4 regions of the Paenibacillus sp. BIHB 4019 genome follow, and region 2 is predicted to be linked to each of the others. Evidence: riboswitches for the same ligand, from Rfam matches in the RefSeq annotation. Region 2 holds a riboswitch; each other region holds the start of a gene.
The links. A riboswitch is a leader RNA that binds a small molecule or an ion and turns the genes downstream of it on or off. The one in region 2 is predicted to bind cyclic di-GMP.

Region 1 (3,105 bases), 2.3 Mb from region 2:
GGTGTTGCTGTCGGCGTTGGTGTAGCTACCGGATTCGGGTCCGCGTTAATCGTTACATTCGCCGATGCCGTTGTACTTTCTGCTGAATCAACGAGTGTAATCGTCGCCGTATTCGTCGTAGGCACAACCGAGCTTGAGCCAGTCGGCTTCGCTTTCACGGGAATTTCCAGCTTCACTGAAGTACCGGAAGGCAATGGATGTGCATTGACGGTTAGCGTTTGGCCGTTTTTCGTATCCCAGCCTCCGTCCTCCCAGCCATCTACAATTTCAAACTGTGCCGGTACTGTATCAACAATCGTTACATTCTTACCGACATGAGTCGCTCCATCTGCCTGATACAAGATCGTATACTTGAAGGTATCTCCTACATTAACGGTGCTCACACTGGCTGTCTTTGTAAAAGTCAGCCCTGTAATCGGGCCTGCTGCCTGTGCGGGTGCTGCGAATGGCTGTAATGCAGCTTGCAGCAGCAAAACGAGCAGCATGATCCAGGAAATCTTGTGCCTGATCGCTCTCTGTCTACTTGCGGGCATCTCATCAATCCTCTCTTTTTCTCTATCTCCTCTAGTTGCTCTCTTGTTGTGAATACCGATCATGCCTAGTACAAAAGCATTACCTTACGAATACCACGTCTTTTTCCATCCTCTTCCTCCTTATATTCAAATAAGAAAATTATATCCAGCCAAACTGTACAAAAACTTTACAAGCCTCCCCTTCACTCGTCAGCCTAAATAACAGCAAAAAAAGCTTCATCCATCCCTTAAAGGATAGACGAAGCTTCTGTGTGTACCTATTGAGTTTTATGTGTTTATTTCCGTTTAATAAACTTTAGCAGCCGTATAACGCGAGCTGTCTTTAATCATTTTGCCCGCTTTCTTGCTGTTCTTCAGGCCAGCATCAAGCGTCGTATCGATTGTGATCCATTTGCCGTCCAAATATACTTCATTCCAGGCATGATAATTCGATACATCGGACGCTTTGCCTGTCACCATCTTGGCCGGAATGTCCAAGCTGCGAAGCATGCCCGCCATTAATGCAGCATAGCCGTAGCAAATATCTTTCTGCGAATTAAATGTACGATCGATTTGAGGCAAATAATCGTTAGTCACCTTAGCCGCGAGCTGATGATCGTAAGAAATATTCGCTACAATGTAATTGTAAACCGCCGTTACCTTCTCGGTATCCGTCTTTGCACCCTTAGTCAGTTCCAATGCTTTCTTAACCGCTTTGCTGTTGCTGCTCCAATCAATATTTTGAATGGAGTTCAAATAGACGAGGCTGCTGTCACTCAAATTCAAGGTAACTTTGCCTGTTTGAACTGCTCTATATTTATTGGTTCCACTTACGTTTTCCAATAATGTAATCGTATAATCTCCATTGCCCAGTTGAAGCGCGAACCACTCTTCTGTCTGGCTTGCCCGGAGCGCATACGTATAATTTTTGCCGTCTTTGGCTACAACCAGCCTTGTATCTACACCCGACTTGACCTCATAACGAATACCGATGCTTCCTTTATCCACATTGGATTCATCGAGCCAGCTTGTCCCAGCTGCTGCTGCCACTTGAGCAGTTGCTTGAGGGAACACGGACAGAAGCAATGCAAGCAAAATCATAACCGTTAAACTTTTGCGCATAAAAAAAACTCCCTTCGGTGGCTAGGCTGCCATCTAATAATAGAGAAGGCCCTTTAGCTTTGCGTCCCTGCCTTTCGACAGGTTTGCCGTTATCGTGTAAAGTTTTGTAAGTGGTGTTAGGTAGAAAAACTACCTTATATTAAACTATGATTATCTCTAGTATATACCCATTATTTGCAATAAACAATACGTTAAACCTTTTTTTATTTCCAGGCTGAGGCTTGTATTTTCTGGTTTTTCTTCTTCCATCTCCGCTTTAACCGTTTCATAAAAGGCTCTTCCTTCCGCTCTTTAAGCATGCCCTTTACGTCTCTTAGCAGGAGCATATACCGCATTTCATCTTCGTGCTTCAAGCTTTGAAATTCTTTCAAATGTTCCGCGCCCATCTCACTTCAACTCCATCATGCGTTTTATCAATCCTATGTCGGTTGATAAAATTCCGATACCCGAAACAGCGATTAGCTGCTTTTGACCGTGTAAAATTTTTGGAATCTCCAAAACTTCCTTGGTCCTGTCGACAAATAAAGCCACGCAAAAAAATCACGAATACCATCATCTACGATTCCCTCATTATAACGATAAAGCTGACGCTGGTAGTTTAGGCGGCAGATCTCCACCCCGTCCCACCAAAAAGAAAACGTGTTCCGCTTATCATCATGCTCCAGAGTAATCATAAATTTCCCTTCCGAAAGCTGAAAATACTGCTTGTCATAAAAAAACAAAGGCCCCTCAGAAGTAGCTGTAATGCCAATGAAATGACCTCTATGATGGGTATAAAAGCCACGAACGATGGTGTAATCGGTCATTTGATGCAAATTCAGCTGTCGTAGGTGCTGGGCTCCCTCGCTTATACAGCAAGCCAGCTCAGGATAGCGAAAATGGCGAATGACGTTCATTTGCCGCTTCCCGGTTATCATCATCTTCTTCAACCATTCCTTTTGGACATGCTATTTTTTTGAAAATGAAGCTCATAAAGCTTGTCCGTCTCCATTTTCACCTACTCCTCTATTATAAATAGGGCATCTCTACAATTTCTCGACAAAATCTCTGTTTAATCTCGCAAAACTTACAAAATAATAGGCCGCATAGAATATTGAATTTTTATTCCTCCGACAGCCAGTCTACAAACTATTAACGCCGCTTTTCCAATCTTTGTACCATTCTGTAATGTAGGCGCTTGGCTGCTCATTCAATTCCTCCATCAGCGCGGCGGTTAAAGCATGGTACTGCTGATTAACCATAAGATGATTCCCTTTAGACGCATACAGCTGCATTAAGGCAAAATAAGCCTCTTCCGCCTGCGCATGCTCCTCGATAATTCGAATATATCCAGCAATCGCTTTATCCAGCTGGCCATGCTCGACATGCCAAGCTTCCAAGCGGTAGGAAGTATTCAGCCACAGACGCTTCAGGCGCTGGCGTTCGCTCTCCGCCCACCAATAATCATAATCCTTTAAATAATCGCCTCGAT
Region 2 (3,105 bases):
TTCAAGCAAAACGAGGATGCCATTGTAAATATGATCCACTTCTTCCTTCGCAAACAGCTCTGTACGGTAATCCATGTCTATCGTTATCTGGCTTGTATCCCAGCGCTCCTTCACATGGATGGAAATATCATTGACTTCATGCTCGCTGAATAGAGGTTCGATTATGAACGACAAGCCCTCCTTCTGCTCCCAATTCATCACCTGGTATTCGAGTGATAAGCCAAATAATCTTCCTGCCTGACCATGAAGCTCCCGTAAATCATTCACCAGCACATTATAGGGGTATTTCTGATGGCGAATAAGCGTTAGTTGATCCTTCATCCGCTGCTGCACAAAACGGAGAAAATCTTGACTCTCATCGACATATGCGCGCATTGGAATGGTGGAGACAAACATGCCAAGCATCTGCTTTTCCTTCTTGCTCGTCCGATTTCCCATAAACGTTCCAAGTACTGCTTCCTGCTCCCCTGTTATCCGGTACATATAGATGTACAGAAGCGACAGAAACAAAGACAGCATGCTCACGCTGTTATCCTTGCAGAAATGCTGAAGCTTGTGCTGGAGCGGCTGCGGAAGCACTTGTGAAAACCGCGCTGCTTCCGTACGTATGCGATTGATGTCACATTGCTTTAGCGATGTGGACTCTGGAAGAGCCTTGAACTGCATATTCCAATAATTTTTATCCTTCTGAAAGCGATCGGACTGTTCATATTCCAGCTCGCTTTCTATGTAATCCGCATACGAAATTTGCTGCGGCAGCAGCTTGCCGCTATCAAGTACCAGTTCCAGGTAGCCGTCAATAATTTGGTTCCCCATTAAGACGTTCGAGATGCCGTCAGAAATAATATGGTGGATTTTGGAGAACAGCCAAATCTCCCTGCTGCTTATTTTGAATAGACGAAAATAAAATAAAGGACTATCATAAAGCGGCATTGGTGTACGCGCCTCTGCCTGCCCCCAAGCCATAATAGCTTCCATGTCTCCAGCTTCGCTGAAATCAGCCGTTTCTAGTTCAAATGGTGCATATTCAGCTATATATTGCTTGGGCTCTTCACCGCTGCTGCCACTCCCGGCTATTCTAAGCCTCAAAGCATCATTGCTGCGAACAACCTGCTGGATTACGTTTATAAGCCTGGTGTTATCCATTCCCTCATGCGATCTAAGCTTGAGAAACCCGCTCAAATTGGCCATACTGGTCCCGGGGTAAAACTGCTCGGTATACCAAATTCGTTTTTGCGCATGTGTTAATGGATAATAAAAACGTTTCATCTAATTACCCCCAATAACTTGTTTTGATAAATAAAAAACTGCCCGGATGTTGGACAGTCTGCTCCCATTTTCCGGCAACCTGTCAACCGTAGCATCGTCTGATGCCTTAGGCCATGGCTTTGCGTCCCTATGTTTCCATAGGTATGCCTTTATCCATTTTATGTTTGTTTTATTCCATTCCTAATCTATAAACAATCCATTCGGCAAATAGTTACGTTTTTTTACATTTTTTTATATTTTCATTCGACAAAAAGTTTTTGGGAGAGGGGTCCTATGAAAATGAAGAGGATGAAAGTCTATGGGAGGAATCGAAACGGGGCTTGGCTAGAACGAAATAACCCTGCGCAGATGAATTCGCGGATTAATAAGGAGGATATACCCATGACTGAGCCACAGTTCTCATAGATAATAGCAATTTGCTGCTTTAAATCTAGCTGTGCAGATTCATCTTCTTTAATTCGTTAAACTATGAAAATTTTAAAGCAAAAAAACCGCCATTTAGGCGGCATGGCGGCATATTGGTTATTCATTTACGATGCAATGTAAAAAAGAAGCTTGTTCCCCTATCGTTCGATTCGACCGCAATCGTCTCCTTTAATTGCGTGAGAATTTCCTTGGCGAGCGAAAGCCCAAGCCCCGTTCCCATTCCCGTGTGCGACTTGTCAGACTTATAAAAACGGTCAAACACGTAAGGGAGCTCCTCTTCGTCGATTCCAATACCCGTATCAGAAATCGAAATCGTAATGGCATCCTCTTCCCAAGTCGCATTCAGGATGACCGAACCATCCGGTTCCGTAAATTTCAAGGCATTATCCAGCAAAATAGTGAGCACTTGTTCTACCCGATCCGCATGCCCAAAAAAATCCGGCATCGTGGAAGCTTGCTTCGTAATTATAAAATGAACCCCCATTTCTTCTGCAAGAACGGAAAAGCGGCCGTGCACTCTTTCTATGATGGGTTTTGCCTGAATCACTGATTTCATCATAGCAGACGAGCCCGATTGCAGCCGGGAGAGCTCCAGCATGTCGTCGATTAGCCGCTGCAGTCGAATGGATTCACGCAAAATCGCATGATAAAACCGTTGCTTTCCTTCCTCGTCATGAAGCATTTGATCACAAAGTGTTTCACTCATAGCACGAATTGATGCCAGCGGCGTTCTGAGCTCATGCGTAACATTTGCAACATAATCGCGCCTTACTTGCTCTAATCGTACAGCTGCTTGATGGTTGTGTTCCAATTTGGATGTTAATATGTTCAACGAATGAGAGAGTTCCCCTAATTCGCCATAACCGTTCTCAGGAACTCTAACCTCATAATTTCCGCTTGCCATCGCTTCGGATGCATGCGTCATAACCCGTATTGGCATTAACATAGGTTTGATGATTCGATAAATAATATAAAGCGTGAGGATAAGAGCCGTGCTGGCCGACAAAGCTAACGTAAAATAAAACCCTGTCCGAGCGCTAGTAAAATCTGAAACGGGCTTCAGTAGAAAAAGGCCGCCGATTACATGACCGCTGCTCCTGATAGGCTCACCAATAACAATCGAATAACCACCCATCTCATCGGACTGCGTTATTGTCGCAACTTGAGCTCCCGTAAGAACCTTGCTAATGAAAGGTTTCACCACCGTGTGGATGTCCGCCTCCGAGAAAGGAAGCTGCGGCTTCATGTCAGCAATCAAATCATGCTCCAACACGTCCATTTCTTTGGAATAAAGATCGAAAGCTTTAAGAATAAAGCCTTGATCCTTTAAGTAAGTAGAAGCATGTCCACCCGCCCCAATCTCCTTTGCAATCGTTTCTAATTGTGGCTGAAGTTCCGTCAATTTATTAT
Region 3 (3,105 bases), 3.3 Mb from region 2:
ATTTATTCGCCATAATTCCATTCCTTTTCTGACTAATCTACAACATGGATTGACTATACTGTCTATTTTCGCTGTCGATATTTGTTAAATCGGCCGGAAATATGATATTTTTGGCGGCTAAGGCTCAAATTCAAAGTTATCTTATCACAATCCTTGCCCCTTTAAAAGTTAATTTTTCTTCTTAACATCGTAATCTCATTGGCAAAAGTGTAGAAAAAAAGCGAAAAAACTCTAATTTTACGCGGTTTACGCGAAATTAGAGTTTTTTCAGAATACCTATTTAGTATTATATCAGCCATTGTTTGATAGAGTTGAAACCAGGACTTAACTACTAGCCCAGTCTAGTTCTATTAAAGCGTTTTTTGCAGCGTTTGGTAAGCGCTCAGGCTATCAGCCGACGAATCGATATGCCAGTCCAGCTCTTTGTTTTCGTTGAACCAGATCAGGCCTTTAATTTGGCTGTACGCTGGCGATTGAACTTGATTCATCGCATCAATAACCCACTCGTTTTTGCTGCCGCCGCTTTCTGTTGTGCCAGTTTCAGCGATAATGATCGGCTTGCTCGACATGCTTGTCAACGCTTTGTACGAAGCGTAGAACACGTCGTTAAAGCTTCTCCACGAGCTCCACGATTCTTTCGTTCCAAAGTTGTAGCCATCGATCGAAAGCAGGTCTACGTAAGCATCACCTGGGTACATAGCTGTAAACGATGCGTTTTTGCCAACATTTTCAGCGTTTACGTTGTACATGAATTTCACATTCGTTGCGCCTTGCTCTCTGAAAATCGTAACGACACGTTGGAATGCCGCTTTGTAAGTCTCGTTTGTGTTAACTGTGCTGTCGCCAACGCCCCAGCCGTACCAGTTGCCATTGCCTTCGTGGAAAATGCGAAGCCAAATTTCAGGGTTTTTGTTAGCTGCTTGCCAGTTAACCAGTTGTTTTGCCGTTTGTTTCAGGTAAGCGTCTACTACGCCTCTATTTATATCAGCAGTCGAATATTCTTTGTAATTTTTATTTTTAAACTCAAGGGTAAGTAGGTTAATCGAACCATTATTATTTACATAGTCCATAAAGCCCTTCCATTCATTAATCCCTTGGTTCGAGTTGACAAAAGTATGTACAACATCTTGGTGTCCACCAATCAGTTCCTCGTAAGCAGCGATGTTGTTCAAGCTTTGGTTCGGCCAAGTGCCGATCCATGCTCCGTTGTAAAAGTTGGTTTTTGCGCTAGCAGGGAGTGCCCAGAGTAATGTCGATGCGAGCATAAGGAGTGTAAGAGCGAATTTTGTAGTTTTCATAGTAAGTTCCTCCCCTGAGCGAATGATGGTACGTGGTCCGAAGAACACGCCACACCTTCATCAGGCAAAGGAGGCTATGTCGGGCTTCGGCAGCTGGCGAGCATATCCTGTTAAAGGATGAAGCCCCTGTAGCTTTGCGCACATCAGGTTTCCCTGAGTTTGCCTTTTCGTGCTTGTAAGCAATAAAAAAAGATAGTCCCTGCTCCCGAAAGAACAAAGTCTACCTTGATTAATAAAGGAAGAATCGATGTTGAATTCGGTAGCTGGCGAGCATATTCCGTTAGGAATGAAGCCCCTGTAGCTTTGCGCACATCAGGTTTCCCTGAGTTTGCCTTTTCGTTAAACGATCTAGGTATAAAGTACGAGCTAAAGTAATATGGTGCTATTGTACACCTTAAGCGCAAATTTCGTCAATTTATTTTTTCATAAATTTATACAACGAAAAAATATCCATTAAAGTAGCAAATCGCATACACAATATGAAGCAGGAAAAACATCATGAAATAAAACATTTGCAGCGCCTTATTATTTTTCAGCACATCCGCAAAATAAAGGTAAAAGGGGAACGCCACCATGACATAACGTGGAATGCTCTGCAAAAATTCGGCGCTGGCGAACGGAATGAGCATAAGCAGCAAACCATAGGCAAAAAACAGCCATTCATGAGCATTACGGCGAATATCTTTCCAGCGCATAATAAGAAAGGCAGCAAAAATGACGAGGACGGCATTCGCGATAATAAAGGCAAGCAGGCCATTTTCCCAGCCGCCATTTCCTGAGAAATAAGGCTTTTGGAGAAAATGAATATAGTTCGAGAACGGAGCAACCGTCTTGCGATACCAGTTGATGCTTTGCTCGGTAATCGGAGCCAGCATATCGCCAGTAAGCCATTTCATGTACAACAGATAACCGGCTAGCGGCAGCGCCGAAATGATTGCATAGCCTAAATACTTCGTGTCCTTCCACTTGAAACGGTACAGCCTGTGTTCGATCAACAGCGTACCCACAACGAAAAACAAGTTGACGAAGCCCAAGTTGCGCGTCACAGCGGACAAGCCCCCGAACAGAAACGCGAGAAAATATCGTTTTTGCATCGCATAATAGACGGTCATTAACGATAGCATGAGGAACAGGCTCTCTGTATAAGGCACGGCATAGAAGATGGCGGTCGGAAAAATGAGCAGCAGCAGCACCGCGACTTGGGCATGCTCCTGTTTCAGCCCTCTTTTTAAACAAATGCCATAAAAATAAAAAAGCGATACGAGCAAAAACAAATTCGATAAAACCGATCCTACGACTGTCGCATCGTATTTAGAAATAGACTCCACCAAAAAGACTAACAAAGGGTATAAAGGAAAAAAAACCCAATTTGCACTAGGATGCGATTCGTTGATGTTATACGTATCATAGCCATTTTCGGCAATTCCCAAATACCATACGCTGTCAAATTTCCTTAGATCCTCGAAGCTCGGCTTCTTCAGCTGTGAAATATCCGTCTGGATCGAGAGCTGGCTCGATGTAAAATCATGCCCCTGCACGACCGTATAGTCTGGCGGAATTTGATAGTTCGGGAACAGATTCATGCCGAGAAAGCCTGCAAAATAAAGCAATATTCTCGTTATGACAAACAAGGATAATAGGAAGATCAAAACTTGCGTATTCGATTTTGCTTTAAGCAGCAGCGATTCCATTCGTCACCTCGTCTCTTGTAATTGCTGCGTTTTCGTTTCCACCGGCACAGCGTTATGCAGCACGGTTTCTACGAAGTATTTCGGCCGTTTCTTCGTTTCAATGTAAATTTTGCCGA
Region 4 (3,105 bases), 750 kb from region 2:
ATGGCATTTCCTCGAACTCAGCAAAGCAGACATTTTTGCGGCCGTCCAATCGTGCGGATTTGCGCGGACTATGGTTTGCGGGCGGAACGACCCATCCCGGCGGGGGAACGCCGATGGTTGCTCTGTCGGGGCTGCTCACCGCAGAGGCGATGATTCGGCAGCATCATTCATGAATCTATTGGGCAAAAGAAAAGCCGCGCTTAGCGGGGGCAGCAAAACTTCCAGCTAAGCGCGGCTTTTCTTAAATGAAAAAAATAAAAAACCCTTCTAAGTTAGAGGGCCTGCTTGAAACAACTTATGAAATATCGGGACGACACGATTTGAACATGCGACCCCCTGGTCCCAAACCAGGTGCTCTACCAAGCTGAGCTACGTCCCGGGAAAAAAATGGTGCCGTCGAGAGGACTTGAACCCCCAACCTACTGATTACAAGTCAGTTGCTCTACCAATTGAGCTACAACGGCGCGGTTATGTATCGGACACAAGATGTATTATGCCACAGAACTTTAGGAGGATGCAATACCTTTTTTAAATTTTTTTGAAAAAAATTCGGGCAGCGGTCAAATGCCCGAATTGGCCTATTTTTTAACTTTAAAATGAACGACTGCGCTGTACAGCATTTTCCCGCGATCGGGATGAAACACGGCATGATGACTAATCGCATGAACTTGTAATAGCAGTGCTTTATTCGCTTCAATTTGCTGGTCAATGTGCTTTTCCAGCGTTCGTAAGTCAAAAGCCTCAAAAAATTCGATTTTATCCTCAATTAAATCCAGTCGAAAATCCATCTTGTCCCCCCTAAAATCTCTTTAATAGCTAGCATTCGCTAATATTATAACGTTGTTAGGCACTAGTTTCAAAGTATCATGTCAGATAATCTCGCTTTTTATAATTTACAAAAAGGTTTTCCTAAATTATACTTTAAAAGTGTCGAAATAAATAGAAAATTACATACTGAAAAAGGCAAACTTATTGAAAAATAAGGGCGCAAAGTTATGGGCCTAAGGTATTGAACTATGGCAGCCAAACCACCGGTACAGGACTATAGGCTGATTCAGCTGTTCAATTCGTGGCGGTGATTGGATAGCTTTTGTTTTTTCAGTGTAATAGGAGAGATGGAGAGAAAATGATGATTAACCGATTGAGAGAGGCAAAATGGTTAAAATGGACATCAAGGATTTCTGATTTCTTGAAGAAACAAAAGGTTACAACGAAGCTGTTGTTTATCACTTCATTAATCACCTTGTTCAACGTCGTCGCTGGCGGGTGGATTTTTATGCAAAATGCTTCGGTTAGAAGTGCAGTGAAAGCTTCCAATGAGCTTCAGGAGGCCAAAAAAGAATATCAAGGGATATCGGATTCGATGCTGCGCACGCTGCTTTCGATGATTGATGCCGTAGAAAACGGCAGCACCGGCGACGATGGAATCAACTTGGCACTTAAGTCGATGCCCGAGCGGGTAGAAAAATTGAAGGTTACACTAGCGTACCTGGATGAAAAATATCCTCATGGGGATAACGGCACCGCCTATTCGAACCAAGGCAATGTGTTTGGCCTTGCACTGGAGCAGCTTAATAAAGAAAACGGCAATCACAGCCTGCTCACCATTGAAGACCGCTCCGCCAAGGTCAAACAGCTTGTCAGTACATATACGATTGTTCTTAGCTTTGCGAATGAAACAGTAGAAAATTGGCTGGAAGTAGATACGGTCGCTACACAGGAGACATTAAATAAAAGTATCGCAGCTGCAAATACGATCATTATCATCAATATTGTTTTGCTGGCAGTACTGCCGTTCCTCATGTCGTATTCATTAAGCCGGAACGTAAAAAAAGGCATCGTTGGTTTAACGAAGCGTATTGCCGCGTATCAGAATAACGATTTCACCTATGATGAGAAGCTGGATCGCCAAGATGAATTTGGTCAAATTGACCGCTCGCTGGCGCAAATGGGTAGTGCGCTTCGTGACACCCTTCGTTCGACTATGGATGTAAGCACGGTTGTTCTGCAAGCCTCGCGCAATATGGGCGATATGATTGTTCGCAATCAGAACGCTTCCGAGCAGGTGAAGGAGGAGATCGGAAACGGCAAAACGATTTTGATGACCCAGTATGATGATGCAACTTCGATCTCGGCCGTAACGGAGCAAATATCGGCAAGCTCGCAGCAAATTGCGGCTTCAACCGAATATATTAATCGCGATATGAAAGAAATGAGAGAGTCATCGCGCACTGGCTCCACCGATATGAAGGGCGTTGTGCAGATGGTGAATCAGACGGTGCAGCAATTTGCCCGTGTTACCGAGTCCTTCGACCGAATCAATGAACGCTACAATAATGTAACGAAGTTTTTGGGCGGCATTCAGGATTTGAACACACAGACGAATTTATTGTCGCTGAATGCTTCGATTGAATCGGCGCGTGCAGGCGAGCATGGCAGAGGCTTTGCTGTAGTAGCGGAGGAAATTCGCAAGCTGTCGAGCCAGACGGATATCATTTCCAAAGATATTACGAAGGAGCTTAAGCTTATTCAGAACGATTTTGCAGACAGCAGCCAAAGCTTGAGCAGCTTCTCGGAAGTGATTGAAACGACGAAGCAGGCATCGGTGACAGCTAGCGAAATGTTTAATGGTCTGGAAAACCAAAGCAGCGTATTGTCCGAGCAAATGGGCGAAATTTCGGTCGGCATTGATGAAATTACAAAAGGCATTACCGATATTGTTGGCTCAGTTGACAAGCTGCTGCAAACCTCCTCCGAGGTAAATGGCAAAATGGAGCAGATGAGCGGTATGTCCGAAGATCAGTTCGAGGTATCGATCCAGCTTCAAGAGCTGGCTGAGAAACTGCAGGGTTCTTCCACTAATTTGCGCGAAAAAGCGGCTGTATTCAAGGTGTAAGCTAGCCTTTAGAGCGGCTTGGAAAAGGGAATAGCAACAATGGCATAGCTGCTTTCAGCGCCCGTGGGCGATTGGAGGCAGCCTTTTTTTATCCAGCTCTTTACAACAACAGAATGTTAGTGTACTATTTAAATATGACACTAACACATTAACACGGAGGTGACTTATGCCGATTGAATTTGACAACAACCAGCCGATCTACATCCAGA

Region 1: it holds a riboswitch for cyclic di-GMP, as region 2 does, so the genes downstream of both, BBD42_RS15005 (transglutaminase-like domain-containing protein) here and BBD42_RS25410 (non-ribosomal peptide synthetase) in region 2, are expected to answer to the same signal.
Region 3: it holds a riboswitch for cyclic di-GMP, as region 2 does, so the genes downstream of both, BBD42_RS07875 (glycoside hydrolase family 26 protein) here and BBD42_RS25410 (non-ribosomal peptide synthetase) in region 2, are expected to answer to the same signal.
Region 4: it holds a riboswitch for cyclic di-GMP, as region 2 does, so the genes downstream of both, BBD42_RS28695 (methyl-accepting chemotaxis protein) here and BBD42_RS25410 (non-ribosomal peptide synthetase) in region 2, are expected to answer to the same signal.

Annotation. Positions count from the first base shown of each region.
Region 1 covers NZ_CP016808.1:3,506,741-3,509,845, reverse strand. The annotation lists gene BBD42_RS15010 (SdrD B-like domain-containing protein) at 1-533, opposite strand, end outside; gene BBD42_RS15005 (transglutaminase-like domain-containing protein) at 819-1,634, opposite strand; cyclic di-GMP riboswitch class I at 1,648-1,732, opposite strand; gene BBD42_RS14995 (hypothetical protein) at 2,093-2,554, opposite strand; gene BBD42_RS14990 (response regulator) at 2,756-3,105, opposite strand, start outside.
Region 2 covers NZ_CP016808.1:5,851,447-5,854,551, forward strand. The annotation lists gene BBD42_RS25410 (non-ribosomal peptide synthetase) at 1-1,269, opposite strand, end outside; cyclic di-GMP riboswitch class I at 1,340-1,427, opposite strand; gene BBD42_RS25415 (sensor histidine kinase) at 1,796-3,105, opposite strand, start outside.
Region 3 covers NZ_CP016808.1:1,867,238-1,870,342, forward strand. The annotation lists gene BBD42_RS07875 (glycoside hydrolase family 26 protein) at 351-1,298, opposite strand; cyclic di-GMP riboswitch class I at 1,384-1,472, opposite strand; cyclic di-GMP riboswitch class I at 1,554-1,641, opposite strand; gene BBD42_RS07880 (mannosyltransferase family protein) at 1,730-2,989, opposite strand; gene BBD42_RS07885 (glycosyltransferase family 2 protein) at 2,993-3,105, opposite strand, start outside.
Region 4 covers NZ_CP016808.1:6,598,230-6,601,334, reverse strand. The annotation lists gene BBD42_RS28715 (phytoene desaturase family protein) at 1-173, shown strand, start outside; tRNA gene BBD42_RS28710 (tRNA-Pro) at 306-379, opposite strand; tRNA gene BBD42_RS28705 (tRNA-Thr) at 389-464, opposite strand; gene BBD42_RS28700 (YrzA family protein) at 579-788, opposite strand; cyclic di-GMP riboswitch class I at 953-1,036, shown strand; gene BBD42_RS28695 (methyl-accepting chemotaxis protein) at 1,190-2,896, shown strand; gene BBD42_RS28690 (GntR family transcriptional regulator) at 3,063-3,105, shown strand, end outside.